2 linked regions of the Adhaeribacter arboris genome follow. The protein of the gene in region 1 interacts with the protein of each later gene in a pairwise test. Links are inferred from orthologs where the notes say so. Each region holds a gene or a part of one and is shown in the gene's direction. Other genes may lie near its edges.

What was found.
Region 2: the proteins of gyrB (region 1) and gyrA interact in binary tests that used the Escherichia coli proteins (3 or more experiments, as listed by UniProt). The link is inferred for Adhaeribacter arboris from one-to-one orthologs.

What each region holds. Positions count from the first base shown.
Region 1 is NZ_PYFT01000001.1:2,454,566-2,464,977, reverse strand. What follows is about bases 4,483-7,373. They hold gyrB (DNA topoisomerase (ATP-hydrolyzing) subunit B), read left to right. Parts: upstream 4,483-4,895; coding sequence 4,896-6,851; downstream 6,852-7,373. Other genes in these bases: ppk1 (polyphosphate kinase 1), read left to right, coding at 7,111-7,373. Outside these bases: AHMF7605_RS10045 (glycoside hydrolase family 26 protein), read right to left, coding at 1-743; AHMF7605_RS10040 (hypothetical protein), read right to left, coding at 791-1,078; AHMF7605_RS10035 (alpha/beta hydrolase family protein), read right to left, coding at 1,226-2,440; AHMF7605_RS10030 (ammonium transporter), read right to left, coding at 2,861-4,105; more of ppk1, read left to right, coding at 7,374-9,405; AHMF7605_RS10015 (IS1 family transposase), read right to left, coding at 9,509-10,225; AHMF7605_RS10010 (Ppx/GppA phosphatase family protein), read right to left, coding at 10,338-10,412. UniProt on the Escherichia coli protein: DNA gyrase negatively supercoils closed circular double-stranded DNA in an ATP-dependent manner to maintain chromosomes in an underwound state.
Region 2 is NZ_PYFT01000001.1:1,005,602-1,016,236, forward strand. Bases 4,794-7,907 are described here. They hold gyrA (DNA gyrase subunit A), read left to right. Parts: upstream 4,794-5,138; coding sequence 5,139-7,676; downstream 7,677-7,907. Other genes in these bases: AHMF7605_RS04320 (hypothetical protein), read left to right, coding at 4,834-5,058; AHMF7605_RS04330 (tetratricopeptide repeat protein), read left to right, coding at 7,718-7,907. Outside these bases: argC (N-acetyl-gamma-glutamyl-phosphate reductase), read right to left, coding at 1-428; AHMF7605_RS04300 (argininosuccinate synthase), read right to left, coding at 430-1,617; AHMF7605_RS04305 (GNAT family N-acetyltransferase), read right to left, coding at 1,731-2,381; AHMF7605_RS04310 (prephenate dehydrogenase), read left to right, coding at 2,989-3,840; AHMF7605_RS04315 (QcrA and Rieske domain-containing protein), read right to left, coding at 3,974-4,405; more of AHMF7605_RS04330, read left to right, coding at 7,908-8,854; AHMF7605_RS04335 (M13 family metallopeptidase), read left to right, coding at 9,229-10,635. UniProt on the Escherichia coli protein: A type II topoisomerase that negatively supercoils closed circular double-stranded (ds) DNA in an ATP-dependent manner to maintain chromosomes in an underwound state.

The sequences.
Region 1 (10,412 bases):
TAGCGTTCGAGGTATTGGGTTTCGGTCCGGAATTTATTATCCGGCGAAAAAGCGTAAATAAAGTTATGCACCTGTAAGCTGTCGCGTAAATACGAAACGGTAAACCGCCATAAAGAAATAAATTCTTCGCGCGAAGCATGGGGTTTTCCCCACCAAAACCAACCGCCATCAAACTCGTGGTAAGGCCGGAAAATTATGGGTACTAGTTTACCATCGGCACCTTTTATTGTGTGCGCCCACTCGCCAATCCCCCGCAGAATTTCTTTGTACTGCGCGTGCGCTTCCCCGCCGGGAATAATATACCGCACGGCTGGTTTCGATACGGTATCGACCCAGTTAAAACCTCCCGGCGACACTGGATTGGAAAAATGCCAGGCCGCTGTAATAACGCCTCCCCGGTTATAGGTATCTACAACGGTTTTTCTAACCCGCTCTTTGGCCGTTTGAATAACCGCCGGCGGTCGTCCGGAAAAACCGCTAAAGTCTACCCCAACTACCGCCGGATGCGAACCCGAAACTGATTTTACGTCCGAACGATCAGGCTCGCCCATCCACCCATGCCCGTATTCGGTGGCGTGCTGGTGACCAAATAAAGTATGTTTTTTCGAAAGTTTCTGCAGATTTTTGTATAAAGCTTTGGTTTGCCGGGTTGCTGCCTTATCAATAGGTTTATTCTTTTGTGCCTGAACTAACTGAAAAGTGGATAAAACTAAAATGATAGCTAACAAAAAATTCTTCAACATTCTCTTTCACAAATTTATGAACGGGTAAGATACTAGGGTTCTTTGATCTAAGTATAAAGCTTAATCAAACCGTAAATTAAAATTAATCCGGCAAGAATAAGCAGAATTAGTATACCTAAAACTAATCCTTCAACAATAATAACTTCGTAATCTACCCTTGCGAACTCCCTTAAAATTTTAATTAAAAAGGTAATAGCAAGCAAAAGCAGACAAATTAAGACAATTTTTAATTGTTTTTTGCGAGTAGCATTCTTTATGGCGGGATAAAACTGAATAAGTAACAACGTTAACAATAATCCACTTATCAAGGTAATCTCTCTTTCCTTTAGCCGCATTTCGTGACCGTTGGCACCTTGTAAAGCCAGTAAAAATAGTAGAATAAACAATAACCCTGTTCTGAAAAATACCGAACTGATTTTTACCAGAGTTATCAAACGCTTACTCTCCAAAATCTTTACTCAGGTAAATTAAATTCTAAAAAATTACTTATTTAACGACTCTATCCAGGGTAGCGCATTGGTCATCATGGGTTCGATGCTGGTGCGGTGCATGCCGCCTTCAATCGGGAAAAACTCTACATTGGTGGCTCCGGCCGCTTTAAACCGGTTATAGGTACTTTCAGAAGTGGAGTAAAAAACGGATTCGTCGGCGGTGCCGTGATACAAGCGGGTCGGGCTTTTCGGTACCCAATCCAGGAAGCTGTTATCGGTTAAAGCTTTTTTTAAGGCTTGTTCGCCGGTAGGATTCTGCAAGTTGGCGTAAAAAGTGGGATTAAATAAGGCGGCCGGACTGGTAGTAAGACCTTGGTTAATGGCGTCAATTTCCTTGGTGCCATCGAATAAAGTTGGAATATTAGTAGCATAAGGTTCCTGAAAAAAATCAGTTAAAGGTCGTTTCCAGTCGTAAGTAGTATTGTAAGCCTGAATAATAAAAGCCAGGAATGACGGATTAACGTAAGTGGTAGTGGTGGCAATACCCGACAACATGCCGGTTAAATCGTAGCCGCCGGCTCCGGCAGCTACGGCCGTTAAGGTTAATTTATGCGCGGGATTCGTTTCAATTTCCTTCTGGGCCGCCATAGTTACGTAGCCGCCTTCGGAATAACCCACTAAAAATAAGTTATTGTTAGCCGCTATATTGGCGTCTTTTAAATACCATTTTGCCGCTTTCAACATATCTACCACCGTTAAGGCCGAGTACTTCTGATCGTAGTAAGGATGGAACGTGTTTTGAGAAACCCCGTAGCCGATAAAATCCGGAATAAGCGTAATGTATCCCGCTGCCGCAAATAACTCGAAGCCCGTAAAACTGGCCGGAAAATTAGAAGGCGCATCGGCATCGGCGAACATGGTGCCGTGCTGGGCGCTAACGATAGCCGGCGGATTGGGCGTATTTTGCGGGATGGCCAATAAACCCGATACTTCTATCGGATTATCTTTGTAAGTAGTTTTGTAGGTAAATTTGTAAAAAGTAACGTCGTACTTAATAGCCGGCAAGAACCGACCGTATCCGGCGGTAAGGGCATAGCCTTGCAAAATGGTTTTAGAAATAGTGCTCTTTACATCGGCGGATACAAAAAGCTCACTGCCGTCGGGTTCGGGCGTTACGTTATTGTCTGAATCATCTTGCTGGCAACTTCCCAAAAGCAACACGCAAATGAGGAACCACCAGCTTACTAGTTTTGTATACTTTTTCATGTTTTTGGGAGAGGAAATCAGTTACGTTTCAAATTGCTTATTCACCCGCACATTAGCAAACATATTTTTATAAGAAACAAAATAAAATCGGCTACTCTTACGAGTAATCTGTTTTAGAAGCGGTAAAAAGCAATTATCTAAATTCTTAATTTTTCTAAAACAAATACTAGCAAGGTTTTACAGGAGGTATTCCGATGAATTTTTTACCCGTTTATATTTCATAAATAATTAAGGCATTTTGAACCGGAACTAGAATTAATTACCCGACGACAACTACGTAATCTTTTCTTTGAAATTGGAATAAGAGAATTCGCTAAAACTACAATGGCCGGTAATTTAGATTACCGGCCATTGTAGTTTAAAATTTTGTGAAACAGGAAAGCACATAAGCAAATGCCTGCCCAGAAACTGCCGCTGCAATTAAACTGTCACCAGCACTTGTTCACCGTGTTGGGTTAAATCTAATCCCGCCATTTCTTCTTCGCGGGTTACTCCCAGTGGCGATATCAAATCAGTGATTTTTAAAAGAATTAATGAGCCAAAGAAAGAGAACCCAATCACAATGCCTAGTGCGGCTAAGTGCATCAGGAATAATTTAGTTTCGCCGTACAGCAAACCGTTGCCGGTAGTGTTGGCCGGATTAATGGCTTGATGCGCAAAAACACCAGTTAAGAGCGTACCCACAATAGCGCCCACGCCATGACAAGGAAACACATCCAAAGTATCATCGATGGAAGATTTTGCCCGCCAGGCTACTACCATATTGCTAATAAGACTGGCGGCAGTACCAATAAAAATGCTGTTTGGAATGGTAACAAATCCAGCCGCCGGGGTAATAGCTACTAAACCTACCACCGAACCAATGCAAAAACCCAAAGCCGAAGGTTTTTTACCTTTTACGGCATCAAATAATATCCAGGCAAAACCTGCGGAAGCGGCGGCCGTGTTGGTGGTTGCCAGAGCAATGGCCGCCAGAATATTAGCTCCCACCGCTGAACCCGCGTTAAAGCCAAACCAACCGAACCAAAGCAAACCGGTACCAAGTAATACGTAAGGAATGTTAGCTGGCGTGGTATGCAATTCCCCGGTTTTACGCTGACCTAAGTAAAGAGCCGCAGCCAATGCGGCACAACCCGCGGAAATATGAACTACCGTGCCACCCGCAAAATCTAATACGCCCATTTTAAACAAAATGCCATCCGGGTGCCAGGTCCAATGGGCAATGGGAGCGTAAATAAACATGCTGAATAAGCAAACAAACAGAATGTACGAAGTAAAACGAATTCGTTCCGAGAAAGAGCCGGTAATAAGAGCCGGCGCAATAACCGCAAATTTCAATTGAAAAAAAGCGAATAATACCAGCGGAATAGTACTGGCTAAAGTCCAGGGTTTACTTTCCAAAATACCGCGGAACATAAAGTAGGTCCGGGGATCACCAATAAGCCCGCCGATAGAATCGCCGAACGCTAAACTAAAACCTACCACTACCCACAATACACTAATGATACCCATGCAAATAAAGCTTTGCAGCATGGTAGAGATCATGTTTTTGGCGCTTACCATACCACCGTAAAACAAAGCCAATCCGGGCGTCATGAGTAAAACCAAACCAGCTGCTCCCAACATCCAAGCTACATCTCCGGCAATAATTCCGTCCGTAGACATCGGTTTTGTAGGTATTTCAGAAAAAATTAGTCCTAAAATGCTAATAGCTATTAAAATTAAGAAGGGTAATTTAGATAAACGTTCTTTCACGGAAATTACATTTAAATGGATGATAAATTTTGGGTGTTTATGAAAGTATTTACGCAAATATTTTAGAAATATCTGTAAAATGAAAGCCTTTTAAGAAGAATTTATAAATAAATTTTAATATGAGCTTAAATTTTGAAGCTAAATAGCTTGTATGCTTAATAATTTTGTTGTAAGAGCTTGTTTGTGGCGTAGACTTTATATCAAAATAAAATGGAAAAGTGTTTAATCGAGGATATATTCATCTGGTAGTATAAAAAAAAAGCTGCTCGCTAAATTTTTTGTTATACCGGGTGCTTAACTAAAAATTAAGAAGAGTAAATGGTTTTATTAAAACTACAAAACAGGTATTATCTTTTCGGATGAAGTAAGAGGAGCGTTTATTAAGTAGTGATTTGAATAAGCTTTTAAAAGAAAGCAAATATATTAGATAAGCAAGGCTGTAAATTTTTACTGTTTGGCTACCCCGATGAATCAGAAATTATGGATTCAAAAAACTAGCAGGGGCCATTTTAAACGCATTTATAAAAATTTAAAAAAGAATGAAGGGTTTATAAAGTAATACCTTGATTTATATAAATTTTTTTAAAGAAATATTTGTTATATTATGAAAGTTATAGAAATCCGTCCGCTTTAACTCTGGTAAAACCCAAATAAAAAAGGTATCTTTACCGATTAAAGACAGACTGAATAAAACATACATATGAGTGAAGTTCAAGAAAGAAAAGTTTCCGAATACTCGGCAGATAGTATACAAGTTTTAGAAGGTTTAGAAGCTGTCCGCAAACGGCCGGCCATGTATATTGGCGATATTGGTATAAAAGGTCTTCATCATTTAGTTTGGGAGGTAGTGGATAATAGTATTGATGAGGCTTTGGCCGGTTACTGCGATACCATTGATGTAGCCATTAATACCGATAATTCCATCACTGTTTCAGACAATGGCCGGGGTATTCCCACGGACTTTCACCAGAAAGAAGGCCGCTCGGCTTTAGAAGTGGTTATGACCGTGCTGCACGCTGGTGGTAAATTTGATAAAGACAGTTACAAGGTATCGGGTGGTTTACACGGGGTGGGGGTATCCTGCGTAAATGCGCTTTCCACGGATTTAAAAGTAACCGTTTGCCGCAACGGTAAAAAATACGAACAAGCCTATAAAATAGGTATTCCGCAGTACGAGGTGCGGGAAATTGGCGAAACCGAAGACCATGGTACCACCGTACAATTTAAGCCGGACGATAGCATTTTCACTACTACCGAATATAAATACGATACCATTGCCAGCCGCTTACGCGAGCTTTCTTTTTTAAATAAAGGCATTCGCATTAACCTGAAAGATTTACGGGAGCTAGACGCGGATGGCAAACCCTTAGCCGAATCGTTTTACTCCGAAGGTGGGCTGCGGGAGTTTGTGGCTTATTTAGAAGAAACCCGCGAGAATCTGATTCCGGAACCGATTTACGTTGAAAGCGAAAAAAATAATATTCCGATCGAGATTGCCTTACAGTATAATTCCTCTTATACCGAGAATATTTTTTCGTACGTAAACAACATTAACACCATTGAAGGGGGTACCCACGTAGCCGGTTTCCGGCGGGCGCTTACCCGTACTTTAAAAGCATATGCCGACCGTTCCGGAATGCTGGAAAAAGCAAAAGTAGATATTCAGGGCGATGACTTCCGGGAAGGTTTAACGGCCGTTATTTCGGTAAAAGTACAAGAACCTCAGTTTGAAGGGCAGACGAAAACCAAACTGGGTAACTCCGATGTAATGGGCGCTGTGGATACGGCCGTAGGCGAAATGCTGAACCAGTTCCTGGAAGAAAACCCTCGCGAGGCCCGTATAATAATTCAAAAAGTAGTATTAGCGGCCCAAGCTCGGTACGCAGCCCGCAAAGCCCGGGAAATGGTGCAGCGTAAAAGCGTTTTATCGGGTACTGGTTTACCTGGTAAACTGGCCGACTGCGCCGACTCGGAACCCGCTAACTGCGAAATTTACCTGGTAGAGGGTGATTCAGCGGGTGGCTCGGCAAAACAAGGCCGTGATCGTAAATTTCAGGCTATTCTGCCCTTGCGCGGTAAAATTCTAAACGTAGAAAAAGCGCAGGAACACCGCATTTACGAAAACGAAGAAATTAAGAACATGATTACGGCCTTAGGCGTTTCTTTTGGCACCCCCGAAGATCATAAGGCTCTGAACATGGAGAAACTGCGTTATCACCGCGTTATTATTATGACGGATGCGGATATTGACGGTTCCCACATCCGGACCTTAATTTTAACGTTCTTTTTCCGGTATATGCGCGAGTTAATCGACAATGGATATATCTATATTGCCTTGCCGCCGCTTTATTTGGTAAAAAAAGGAAAAGAAGAGCGTTATTGCTGGACGGAACAAGACCGCATAGAAGCCATTCAGGAACTAGGTAAAGGGAAAGAAGACAGCGTGGGCGTACAACGTTATAAAGGTTTGGGAGAAATGAATCCGGAACAACTTTGGACCACTACTATGCGCCCCGAGACCCGGAGTTTAAAACAAGTAACCATTGAGTCGGCGGCCGAAGCGGATCATTTATTTTCGATGCTGATGGGCGACGAAGTAGCTCCCCGCCGCGATTTTATTGAACGTAACGCCAAGTATGCCAATATCGATGCCTGATGGATGGTAAATGCTAAAACAACCGTTATTATAACGGTAAACTTGATTTAAAACCAGGGTTTAGCGGTATTTAGTTATTTATACTGGTTCTGCGAAAAAGCTTGCTCCGGCAAGCTTTTTTGTTTTTTATTTACCTGAATTTTTGAATAAATTCGTAATTAGCACCTTTGTACCACCATTAACCCGCCGGCTTTTAAACGCGTATCATAAAATACTAGGGTACGCCGCTAGGGCAGACACATACTTGTTGAAACACACGATGAATCCGAATAAAATTTCCGACCAAATCCGTAAGAGTAAATACATCAGCCGCGACTTAAGCTGGCTGCGTTTTAATTACCGGGTGCTCGACCAGGTAAAAGATGCCTCTAAAAGTATCTTCGACCGGCTCAAGTTTCTGGCAATTACCTCTTCTAACCTCGATGAATTTTTCATGATTCGGGTAGGTAGTTTATACAATTACATCGACTACGGCAAAGAGCGGGTAGATTACTCGGGTTTGCGGGAGTTACCGTTCCGAAAGAAATTACTGGAATTGGCGCACCGGTTTGTAAACGACGCTTACTTAACCTTTAACGAGGAGCTAAAACCTCTTTTTGAAAAAAATGGCTTTGATATCTGTAATATTGAAAGCCTGACGGAAGTGGAACAAAAGAAAGTGGATAAGTATTTTAAAAATACGATTTATCCGCTTTTAACCCCCATGATGTACGATAATTATCATGGCTTTCCGTTGCTCATGAACCAGATTCTGATTTTTGGGGTAATTACCAAAACCGACGACGAAAATAAATCGCAGCAACGGCTTACCTTCGTGCAGATTCCACCTAATTTATCGCGGTTTTACGAAATTCAGCGGAAAGAAAGAATCATATTCGTGCCCATTGAGGAAATTATTCGCTGGCGCATCAAGAAACTTTTCCGCAACGTCGAAATCGTATCCGTCGATTTATTCCGGATTACCCGAAACGGTGATTTTACCCTGGAAGAAAGCGATGATATTGATGCTGATTTTATTCAGGAAATTAAGATAAAATTAAAAACCCGCAAGAAAGGCCGCGTAGTACGCTTGGAAGTAGAAAAAAACTCTTCGCCTTTTCTAATGAAAGCTTTAAAAGAGCGCTGGGACATAGATAACGCCAATATTTTCACCTCGGGTAATCTCATTGACCTGAAAGGACTATGGCAAATAATTAAGCATAACCAATTTAAAGATAAACTTTTCCGGCAGCCTTCGCCGGTACCGCCTTTTTCGTTGCCACCGGATGCGAACGAAGATTTATTTGATTATTTGAAAGAACGCGATGTGCTGCTGCATCACCCGTACAACTCGATTGAGCCGGTAGTGCATTTACTCGAAAAAGCGGCCGAAGATCCGTACGTACTGGGAATTAAGCAAACTATCTACCGTTTAGCCGATCAATCGCGGGTAACGGCCGCTTTACTGAAAGCCGCCGAAAATGGCAAAAGTGTATCGGTGTTGTTTGAGGTAAAAGCCCGTTTCGACGAAGAACGAAACATTAAAGAAGGTGAACGTCTGGAAAAAGCCGGCTGCTTTGTTATTTATGGGGTGAGTAAGTATAAAACGCACACCAAAATGATGATGATAATCCGCAAGGAAGAAGAAAAGGTAACCCGGTACGTACACATTGGCAGCGGTAATTACAACGAACAAACGAGTAAATTATACACCGATATTAGCTTACTCACCACCAATGAGGTGTATGCCCACGACGTTTCGGAGTTTTTTAACGTAATTACCGGCCACTCGCTGCCCAACGATTATGAGTATTTAATTACGGCTCCGAAAGACATGCGGCACCAGATTGCCGAACTTATTCGCACCGAGGCGCGTAATGCCCGGCGGGGATTACCCAGCGGCATTGTGATGAAAATGAACTCGCTGGAAGACAAAGAAATAATTGACGAATTGTACAAAGCCTCTAAAGCCGGGGTACCCATAAAATTAATTGTCCGGGGTATTTGCTGTTTGCGGCCCGGCCGGAAATCGTTGAGCGAAAATATTTCGGTTTCGTCTATTGTGGGCGAGTACCTGGAGCATACCCGTTTATTCTATTTTCATAATAACAACGATCCGAAAGTACTGGGCGGCAGCGCCGATATCATGGTGCGTAGTTTTGATCGCCGCATCGAAGCTTTGTTTCTGATTGCAGATGATCAACTGAAAAAAGAAGCCATCACGATTCTGAAATATAATTTAAAAGATAACCAGAATACCTACGTGATGCGCGAAGATGGAGCCTACATTAAAAAACAGGAGGTCGGCGAAGTATTTAATCTGCACCAGGAATTTTATAAGTTAACCCCCGAAAAACTGGTCGATAGCTTTTCTTTGCAAAAGTATTTGCAGCAAGCCGTTATTATTCCTGCGTTCAAGCCTACCGATGCGAAGAGTGTTCTCCAAACGCAGTTGACAACGGATGATGAATTAAGTATGGACGATGATGCATCGCTTTCTATGGATGATTCTTCGTTTTCGATTGAAGAAATAGAAGCTGCCTCTAGTCCGGAACCCGAGGCAGATTTAAATTAACGAATGTGATTTTTATTATTGGCAAATTCTAAAATTAACAAGGCCCGAGCATCTCACTCGGGCCTTTGTATTTAGTACTAAAGATTTTTTATTTAGTTGTGGACTACAAAGTATGATGTTTGGCTTTATGTCTATTGCGATAGTCAAACATCAGGTTTAGACTTGCTAAATGGTTTTCCTTCTTTTTGGAGAAGCAGGTTGTTTTTCTGACGAACCGTCTGTTTCTGGCTCTGATGCAAGTATTCACGCCTTCTATGTTTTTAGTGTAAGCTTTTCCTATCGTGTGCTTTGTCGGGGGGATTACCTGAGCAAACGCTTTCCAATGATCAGTACAATATTGTTCTATTTCCACTCCTTTTAGCTTTTTGAGTAGCTGGCGTACTGTTTTAGCGCTTCGGCCGCCACAACTATAAGCCAGTACTTCATCTGTTTGGGGACAGTAAGCATACAACAACCAGTATTTTCCTTTCTTGCGCTTTCCGACAAAGCTCCAGACTTCATCGATCTGTACGGATCTATAATGCTTTTGGGTTGGTTGAATCTTAAGGGCATTCCCCTGTCGGCACAAGTTGCTTAGCACACACTTTCTACTCACTTCCAGCAACTTTTCAATGTCACGAACACCATTATTTCTTTCCAGAAGACGCCGTATCAACCGCTTGGTAGTCGGATCCGCTCCTCTATAGCGATATATTGGCTGAAATTGCTTCTGGCAATTACGACATAGAAGGTTCTGAGAACCATTCTTTTTCTTGCCATTTTTTACTACCTTGCTGCTCTGGCAGTGGGGACAGTTTATTTTGATCTGAACTTCGAACATTCCATCATCTTAAACACTTCACTGCCTCTTTTTATCCCATCATACTTTCTTTACCACTACCTTTTATTTGTTAAAACTTAGGTAATTCCTATCATAATTATTTAGGTGATTTTTAAACTGGAGTTACTTCTGCTCGATGCCTTTCATAAAGAGCTTGCAGCATACCATCTTTTAATCCTACAGTAGG
Region 2 (10,635 bases), 1.4 Mb from region 1 along the record:
TGCATAGCCGTAGCAAAACAGCCAGGGTTAGCAATGTGCTTGGCTTCCTTTATTTTATCCGACCCTAATTCGGGTAAGCCATAAATAAAAGTACGATCTTCAAATTCAGGATTTACTCGAAAGTCCTGGCTTAAATCAATAATCTTAATCTGCTCCGGAAAGGAATTCTGAGATAAAAACTTTTGCGAATCTCCGTGCCCCAAACATAGAAAGAGCACATCCATTTCACCATCCATATCCGTGCTGAAATTTAAATCAGTTTCTCCGGCTAAATCAGTGTGCACTTCGTGAATAGGTTTACCGCCACTGCTATTACTATGGGCGAAAGTAATGGAAGTATTTGGATGGTGAAGGAGCAAACGCAGTAATTCACCACCAGTGTAACCAGCCGCGCCTACAATACCTACCCGTATTTTCTGATTGTTCATCTTAAAGACTGTTTACTTTATGATGAATCATGGTTTGGTTACCAAATATTTTAGAGAAACCTTTTACATCTTCACCGGTCCAAGCATTGTTCATTTCGCCGTATGAACCAAATTTAGCCGACATTAAGTCATGCTCCGAAGATATGCCAATTACGTGGTAGCGGTACGGCGCTAAAAACACGGTTACTTTACCCGTTGCGGTACTTTGGGTATCCGCCAGAAATTTTTCAATATTTCGCATTACTGGGTCCAGGAACTGCCCTTCGTGCAGTAAATTACCGTACCACACCGCTAGCTGATCTTTCCAGTACAATTGCCATTTGGTAAGCACGTGTTTTTCTAAAGCATGGTGCGCTTTAATGATTAAAATAGGAGCCGCCGCTTCAAAACCGACCCGGCCTTTAATACCAATGATGGTATCGCCCACGTGAATGTCGCGGCCAATACCAAAAGGAGCCGCTATTTCGGCTAATTTCTGAATAGCCAGTACCGAATTTTCAAAAACCTCGTTGTTTATACCTTTTAATTCGCCGTTCACAAAAGTAAGAGTTACCTCTTCCGGATCTTGCTTGGTTACCTGGGTAGGCCAGGCTTCTTCGGGTAAATAACCGTAAGAAGTTAACGTTTCTGCTCCTCCCACCGAAGTACCCCATAAACCTTTATTAATCGAGTATTTAGCTTTTTCGAAATTCATCTCTACGCCATTACTTTTCAGATAATCGATTTCTTCCTGACGCGAAAGTTTATTATCCCGGATGGGGGTTAAAATTTGAACACCCGGAATTAAAATATTAAAAATCATATCGAAACGAACCTGGTCGTTGCCTGCCCCAGTACTGCCGTGCGCCACGTAATCGGCACCTACTTGCTTGCAATAACCAGCAATAGCCACGGCCTGCGATACCCGCTCCGCACTAACCGATAAAGGATAGGTGTTATTTTTTAATACATTCCCAAAAATCAGGTATTTAATGCAAGACTCGTAATAATTATCGGTTTCGTCGAGTACCACAAATGATTCAACGCCTAAGGCATAGGCTCTTCTTTCAATTTCCTTTAATTCTGCTTCGTTAAAGCCACCCGTATTTACAATGGCGGCGTGTATCTCCAGATTCAGGGTCTCGGCTAAATATTTTACGCAATAGGAGGTATCTAAACCGCCGCTGAAAGCTAAAACTACTTTTTTCATTCGTGTTATTTTGTTGTTAGTCAGAGTTAGAGGTATAAACTAAAATTATTTAAGTTAAAGAGAGCTAATGCGACGAGAGCAGCTAAATCAGCTGCTCTCTTGCGTTTTTTAGATTAAATATCCGTTGAGGAGTCTTCTATATCGCTGAGTAAATTTTTCGGCTTGCGTTCTTTTTCCTGCGCCGGATCGTAAAGCATAGCGGTGCACAAACAGTTTTTACGCTCCTTCATCGTTAAAATTTCAAAATTTACGCAACTGCGGCAACCTTTCCAGAATTCTTCGTCATCGGTTAGTTCGGAATAGGTAACCGGCCGGTAACCCAGGTCCGAATTTATTTTCATTACCGCCAAACCGGTTGTCAAGCCAAATATTTTAGCTTCCGGGTATTTCCGACGGGAAAGGGCAAAAACTTCTTGCTTGATCCTTTTGGCTAAACCTTCTTTCCGAAATTGGGGAGCTACAATTAAACCGGAATTAGCCACGTATTCGCCGTGTCCCCAGGTTTCAATATAACAAAAGCCTGCCCACTCCCCATCTTTGCTGAGTGCAACAACGGCTTTTCCTTCCAATATTTTTAGTTTGATGTATTCGGGAGATCGTTTGGCAATACCGGTGCCCCGTGATTTAGCCGAAGCCTCCATTTCGTCGCAGATAGTTTGGGCCCAAACGGTATCTTCGGCGGTGGCTACTTTTATTATAAACTGATCGTCTGGCCCAGAAAGATTATTAACCTGAGGGACATCAGTTTTTTTATCTTCAATCATTATCATGGTGATTTAAAAAGAATTAAAAATGAAAAATCCTGCTTAAAGATTTAAAATTTGTACAATAAATTTAGGATTGAAAAAGGGCTTACCACGTAAGTTACCCAGAACAGATTACGCCCTTACGGGGAAATCCTGTCTACAAGCAGGCCTAAATAATGGAGACGCAACAACCACCGCTACCGGAAGGGTAGGCAGCGTAGAAGTGGCGAGCGTGTAAGAATAATATTTCTCCATTTTTTTAATTCGATGCAAATGTAATTAAAATACTAAAATTGCAAAGTTTTGGTTCGAAATTGTTTGTAAATTTATTATTAAGTTATCTATAATAACGAAGGCTTTAGTAACAATTTTCTTGCCTGATTTTATGTCTTTTTAGTAAAAGTTAAAACAACATTATTATTCTAATTTTTGTCTGTAAAAGCCTCATAATAAAATACTTAATTGTAAAACGGTATCTAAGAACTCTTTTTGCATTGTTCGCTTAAATTCCGTGTTTATTCCCCTCTAATAGTTTGGTTACTTTATTAATTATAATATTAAAAGGTAAAAGCTTTAATTTGGCGGTCAAAAATTTAATGCCGGATCTCTACCGGTTTTATTAAGTATGAAACTTTGTATTATAGGAATTGGCTTACTCGGGGGGTCGTTTGCTTTAGGTTTAAAAGAAATCTTACCTGATTTAACGGTAGTAGGAGTAGATAATAATCCGGAGCACGCGCAAAAAGCCATTGAACTTAAAATTGTAGAGCAAATTTTATCAATGGATATAGCCGTGGCGGAATCAAACTTAATTGTTTTAGCCACGCCGGTAAATGCCATTATATCTTTGCTGCCTCGGGTTTTGGATTTGGTATCCACCTCCGCGGTGGTGATTGATTTGGGTTCGACTAAAGAACTGATTTGCGCGGCGGTGCAGAACCATCCGAAAAGAAATCAATTTGTGGCAGTACATCCCATTGCGGGTACCGAATATTCAGGACCGGAAGCGGCTTTTACTACTTTGCTTAAAGAAAAAACCATGATTATCTGCGAGCAGGAAAAAAGCCATCCTACCGCTGTAACCTTAATAGAAGATTTGTGCCGGAAATTGGAAATGCGTATTAGTTACATGGATGCTGCTTCGCATGATTTGCACTTAGCGTACGTTTCGCATCTCAGCCACATTAGTTCTTTTGCGCTTGGAATTACGGTATTGGAAAAAGAGAAAAATGAACAAAATATTTTTGATATGGCAGGCAGTGGTTTTTCCTCCACGGTACGATTGGCAAAAAGTTCGCCGGATATGTGGGCGCCCATTTTTACCCAAAACGGCAAAAACATTTCCGAAGCTCTGAGTAGTTATATCGAAATACTAAAGCATTTTAAAAATACTATTGACAACCAGGACGAAAAAAGCAGCTATGCGCTCATGCAGGAAGCTAATGAAATCCGCCGGATTCTGCAGGGGATTAAATAAGTTTAGAAGTTGTCAGGTTCAAAAATTGGATAGTTTCAAGGGTAAGGATTACTTGTATAAAGCGGCAAATACTTGTTTACAATCCATAAACTTTTAAATGTTTACATCCTACAACTTCTAAACAACTTACCATCTACTCAAAAATCCGGAGCATAGTGCCCGTTAAAGAAGTTTTATACTGCTTGAGTGCGGTTGCGGCTGGCCCGTTTACTACTTTACCATCTAAGGCAAATTTGGAACCGTGTACCGGGCAATAGAACTGGTTATTCGGAGATTCAAAGGTTATTTGCCCTCCTTGGTGCGTACAAACGGAAGCAACAGCAATATAATTTCCCGCGCTCGTTTTGGCTACGATTACTTCGTTGGTAACCAAGTGACCACCATTCGTTTGCAGGGCAGCGTTGGCCGGAGCATTTAAGTCTAAAGTAAAATCTTTTTTGTTGGAGGTGCCCGGGTTATTGGGAGAAGGGTCATCTTCTTTTTTAGAACAGCCACCCATGCAAGCCGCAAAAACTACCGAGGCGGCCCCCGAACCTAATAAAGCCAGAAATTCTTTTCTTTCCATAACTGATTCATATATTTAAAAAAAGTAAATAGCGCTTCTGCTGAATATGATCTTTAGCCCGCCTTATTTTATTGGCTATAATGAATTTTGAGTATATTGTTTAAACAGGCAATATTTTGGTACCAGCACGGAGAAAACTTAGGGATAGTTGCTTGTAGTTGAAATAATTCTTAGCCAGAATTATATTGGGTATAATGCTACTTAGATAAGGTTATAATCCTAAAAATAGAGTAGTAACTGAATTATAAAATCCTCTTATCTGTTTCTATAATAGTGGCTTCTTGTTAAATAAATCAGAAAAAATACCGTTACTAGCTTAGGCTTTTTTCCAGATACTTAAGCCAGGAAAGAGATAATCTAAATATTGTTACTTAGTTTTGAGTTATTTTAAAAAGTCTTTTATTTACCTGTATTCAGATTTAACTACCATGTTCTTCCCCAACCGGCTGGGATTATTTCTTGTTGTTTGTTTTTTATTTTTTGGTTGCCGACCGGCTTGTCATATTGCTTCCTGCGATGTACGCAAAGTACACCACCACGGCGGTAAAATTTATCGGGGTCAGCCCATCTGGAAAAGACAAAACCCGCATATTGGCCAAGGAATACCCCGGAATATAAAGGAGAATCCCCAACACAAACGGAAGAAGCAATAAGAAAACTAGACAAAAACCTTAAATTTTCTGTAACTTGCCGGCCACGGTTTCTTACTAGAATACTACCATTTTAACGAAAAATGACAGAAGGCGAAAGAATAATACCAATAAATATTGAAGATGAAATGCGGGGAGCCTACATCGACTACTCCATGTCGGTAATTGTTTCCCGGGCTTTACCCGATGTACGCGATGGCTTGAAACCGGTACATCGCCGCGTGTTATACGGCATGTCGGAATTAGGGGTAACGTATAATAAAGCTTATAAAAAATCCGCCAGGATTGTTGGCGAAGTATTAGGTAAATACCACCCGCACGGCGATTCTTCGGTGTACGATACCATGGTGCGGATGGCCCAGGATTGGTCCTTACGTTACCCTTTAGTAGATGGCCAAGGTAACTTTGGTTCCATCGACGGCGATTTCCCGGCAGCGATGCGGTATACAGAAGCTCGGTTAAAGCGGATTGCGGACGAACTTCTGGGGGACTTAGATAAAAACACCGTAGATTTTATTCCTAATTTTGACGATTCTTTAAAGGAGCCGAGCGTGATGCCGGCCAAATTACCCAATTTACTGGTAAACGGTACTTCCGGCATTGCGGTGGGTATGGCTACTAACATGGCTCCGCACAATTTAAACGAAGTAGTGAATGGCATTATCGCCTATATCGATAATCATGAAATTACTATTGCGGAGTTAATGCAGCACATTACCGCTCCCGATTTTCCTACGGGCGGTACAATTTACGGTTATGAAGGTGTTCGGGCCGCTTATGAAACCGGAAGAGGGCGCGTAATAGTACGGGCGAAAGCTACCTTCGAAACCACTCCCTCCGGGAAAGAACAAATTGTGGTTTCAGAGATTCCTTACATGGTAAATAAAGCGGCTATGATTGAAAAAACGGCCGCTTTAATTAACGAAAAGAAAATAGAAGGTATTTCGGACTTGCGCGATGAATCGGACCGCGATGGCTTACGCGTGGTTTACGACCTGAAACGCGATGCCATGCCCAATGTAGTTCTGAATAACCTCTATAAATACACGCAATTACAGTCTTCCTTTGGCGTAAATAATGTGGCTCTCGTTAACGGGCGTCCTCTAACGCTTAATCTGAAAGAATTAATTCGCTATTTTGTGGAACACCGCCACGAAGTAGTCATTCGCCGGACAGAGTTTGAATTAGGGGAAGCCAGAAAGCGGGCCCATATTCTGGAAGGCTTGCTTATTGCGCTCGACCATCTGGATGAGGTAATTAATTTGATTCGTTCGTCGCGCGACCCGGACGTGGCTCGCGTTGGTTTGATGGAACGTTTCCAATTATCTGAAATCCAAGCAAGAGCTATTCTGGATATGCGGTTGCAGCGATTAACCGGTCTGGAACGAGATAGACTTACGAAAGAGTACGAAGAAATTAAGCAGTTAATTACCCGTTTAGAAGAAATTCTGGCCAGCGAAGAACTGCGCATGCAAATAATCAAAGACGAATTAACTGAAATTCGGGATCGGTACGGAGATCCGCGCCGCACCAACGTGGAAATGTCATCGAGCGATTTCTCGATGGAAGATATGATTCCGGATGAGAGCATGGTAATTACCATTTCACACGAAGGTTACATTAAACGGACGGCTTTAACCGAATACCGTAGCCAGAGTCGGGGAGGAGTAGGTTCCCGGGGAGTAGCTGCTTCCAAGCAAGATGATTTTACGGAGCATTTATTTATTGCCAATACCCATAATTATATGTTGCTTTTCACCGAATCCGGTAAGGTATTCTGGTTGAAAGTTTATGAAATTCCGGAAGGTAGTAAAACTGCCAAAGGTCGTGCTATTCAAAACCTGATTAATATTGAAAAAGAAGATAAGGTACGCGCCGTAATTAACGTGCACGATTTAAAAAATCCGGATTATATACTCAACAATTTCCTGATTTTCTGTACGGAGCAAGGTACCATTAAAAAAACTCCTTTGGAAGCTTATTCCCGTCCTCGTTTAAACGGAATAAATGCGATTACCATTAACGAAGGCGACCGTTTATTAGATGTACGCTTAACCAATGGTTCTAACGATATTGTGCTGGCGCTTAAATCTGGTCGGGCGGTACGCTTTAACGAAGATAAAGTTCGTTCCATGGGCCGGAATGCGGCCGGAGTAAGAGGAGTAACCTTAGCCAACGAAGCAGACAAAGTAGTAGGAATGGTTTGTTTGAGCGATCCGAATATGAACTTGCTGGTAGTTTCGGAGAAAGGCTTTGGCAAACGCTCACCGCTGGAAGAATACCGGATTACCAACCGGGGTGGAAAAGGCGTTAAAACCCTGAATATTACCCCCAAAACCGGCCAATTAGTAGCAATTCACGGCGTAACCGACACCGATGATTTAATGATTATTAATCGCTCCGGTATTACCATCCGTTTGCGAGTAAGCGACTTGCGGGTTATTGGTCGGGCTACGCAAGGAGTTCGTTTAATTAAAATCAACGAAGGCGATGAAATTTCGTCGGTAGCCAAAATTGAATACGAAGATAAAACCGAAATCGTCTTAAATCAGTCGGAATTACCCGCCGATGAATCTCTCAACCCCGATCTGACGGATCCGGACTTAATCAACGAAAACTAATTAATAAACCCTAACTTAAACTAAAAGAGTAATTTATTTGTATGAAAAAACTTTTGTTAACTACCGTTGCCCTGGTGAGTATGCAGTTGGCAATGGCCCAAAAATCTGAAGTTACTAATGCGATTCTGTCTTTGAAAAACGGGACCTTAGATAAAGCTAAAACTTCGATTGATAAAGCTGTTGTGCACGAGAAAACAGCGAACGACCCCAAAGCCTGGTTTACCAAAGGAGAAGTTTACGCCGCTTATATTGATAATCCTATTTTTGGCAAACAAGTACCTAATGCCGTAGAAGAAGCGTATCAGGCTTATGACAAAGCCATTGCTCTAGATAAAGACGGGGAGTGGGGCAAGCAGGCAGCAGCTAAAAAAGATAATTTATACGCCGGAGCTTTTAACAATGCGGTAAACGCCTATAACGATAAACGTTACGACGAAGCTATAAAAGCGTATACCATGGCGCAGAATATTCGTCCGCAAGATACCACGGCGTATGTTTATGCAGCCTACGCAGCAGAAGCTAAGCAAGATTTCCCGTTAGCCAAAGAAAATTACAAGAAGTTACTGGCCATGAACCACAAAACGCCGATGGTTTATAACCGCTTGATTTACTTTGCCAAAGAAGTAGATAAAAACGAGACGGAAACGGCCGCCTTATTGGCAGATGCGGTAAAGCAATTCCCTAATAATAAAGATTTTATGTTGGAAGAGCTAAATACTTACATTAAGGCGGGTAAAGGCAAAGAAGCTATTTCCAAAGTAGAAAATGCGGTTAAAGTAGATCCCACTAATGCTAATTTATATAACGTATTAGGTTCTCTTTACGATCAAACCGGTGAAAAAGAAAAAGCCCGCCAGAGTTATGAATCGGCTCTTAAAATTGATCCGGCTAACTTCGACGCTAACTTTAACATGGGCGTTTACTATTACAACAAAGGAGCCGATACCAACAACAAATTAAGTAAGTTGAGCGCCGCTAATCAGCAGAAATCCGGAGCTAAATATGCGGCCGATAGCAAGCAAAGCTTTAATGCGGCTATTCCTTACTTCGAAGCCGCGCATAAAGCGAATCCGAATGACGCCAGCACGATGGAAACCTTAGCGAAAGTGTATATTCAAACTGGTCGGACGAAAGATGCCGAAGCCATGAATAAGAAAATGGACGCGGCTAAAAAATAATTAAGTATTTAAATCTTTAAAAAGGGAGGCTATAACAGCTTCCCTTTTTTATTTCCTTTCAGCTAAAAATTTTTAAATTATGCTCAAATTATTCTTTCAACTATCTAGATTTTAAAACCTACGAGCGCTAATACCTTGCTTGCAATGGTAATAATCCATATCAACTATTTTACTTAAGTGCTTGGTAAAATTACTTATGTTATTAAAGCTTAATAGTACGTTAGTTCTTATACTTTAATTACAAACTTCATGTAAGTCCTTGTATGAGTAAAAAAATCTTTCTTGTTTTTACCTTTTACTTCGTTGCAAACAAAGTAACTTTAAACTGGAGCACTTTTAAAATCTTTAAATAAACAATCAATCTAAGGTAAACTATGATAAAACGCACCACTAACTATTTCGGGATTGCCATTATAACCCTTGCCACTCTTGTTAATACGAGCTGTAATAAGTCCGGGAAAAAAGAGCAGCCGTTAAGCTCCGGTATTATCCGGGAAAATATGGATACAACGGTGGCTCCTGGTAATAATTTCACGGCCTATGTAAATGGGGCTTGGCTGAAGAAAACCATGATTCCGGCAGATAAAGCTTCGTATGGCGTTGGTCAGATGTTAAACGATAAAGCGCAGGAAGATGTAAAAGCCATCATTGAAGGCGCCGCCGCGGGTAAATTCGCGGAGGGCACGGAAGAGCAAAAAATTGGTGATTTCTACGAAGCTTATCTAAATTGGAAAACGCGGGATTCTGTAGGCTTAAAACCTTTAAACGAGGAATTCAAGAAAATTGAGTCGATTAGCAATTACCAAGATTTAGCTAAGTATTTTGCCTACGCGAATAAATATGGTAATACGGTGCCCTTCAGCATTAACGTTACCGAAGATTTTAAAAACCCAAAGCAATACATGCTTCTTACCTGGCAAAACGGGATAGGCTTGCCGGAACGCGAATATTACTTTTTAACGGATGCCAAATCAAAAGACATTCGCAATAAATACGTAGCACACATCGAAAAAATGCTACAGCTCGCTGGCATTCCGAACGGTAAAGAAAAAGCCGCGCAGATAATGGTCCTGGAAACACGGATGGCTGCTCAGCACATGAAGAAAGAAGATACCCGCAACACTCCGGCACTTTACAATAAATTTGCGGTAGATAAGCTAAACACCTTAATGCCGGATTTTGATTGGAAAACGTTGCTGCAAGAGGCGGGCATTAAGCAAGACAGTATTGTAGTGGCGCAGGTAGCCTATACGAAAGCTTTAAATGATATTATTAAATCGACCCCACTGGATACCTGGAAAACGTATTTGCAATGGAGTTTGATTAATAGCTCAGCTAGTTACTTAACTTCTAAACTGGATGCGCAAAATTTTGAATTTTATAATAAAACACTTTATGGTACCGAAAAGCAACGACCGCAATGGCGCCGGGCGGTAGATGTGGTAAACGGTAGCCTAGGTGAAATGGTAGGTAAAGTGTACGTTAAGAAACATTTCCCGCCGGAAGCCAAAGAACGCATGCTGGCACTCGTGAATAACTTACTAAAAGCCTACGAATCGAGTATAAAAGAGCTGGATTGGATGAGCGAAGAAACCAAAAAACAAGCCTTAGATAAATTAAGTAAATTTACTCCGAAGATTGGCTACCCCGATAAATGGCGGGATTATTCTACCTTAAAAGTAGTGAAACACGATTTGTACGGCAATATGATGCGGGCAACGGAGTTTGAATACAAGCGTAACGTAAATAAGTTGGGCAAACCAGTAGATCGGGGGGAGTGG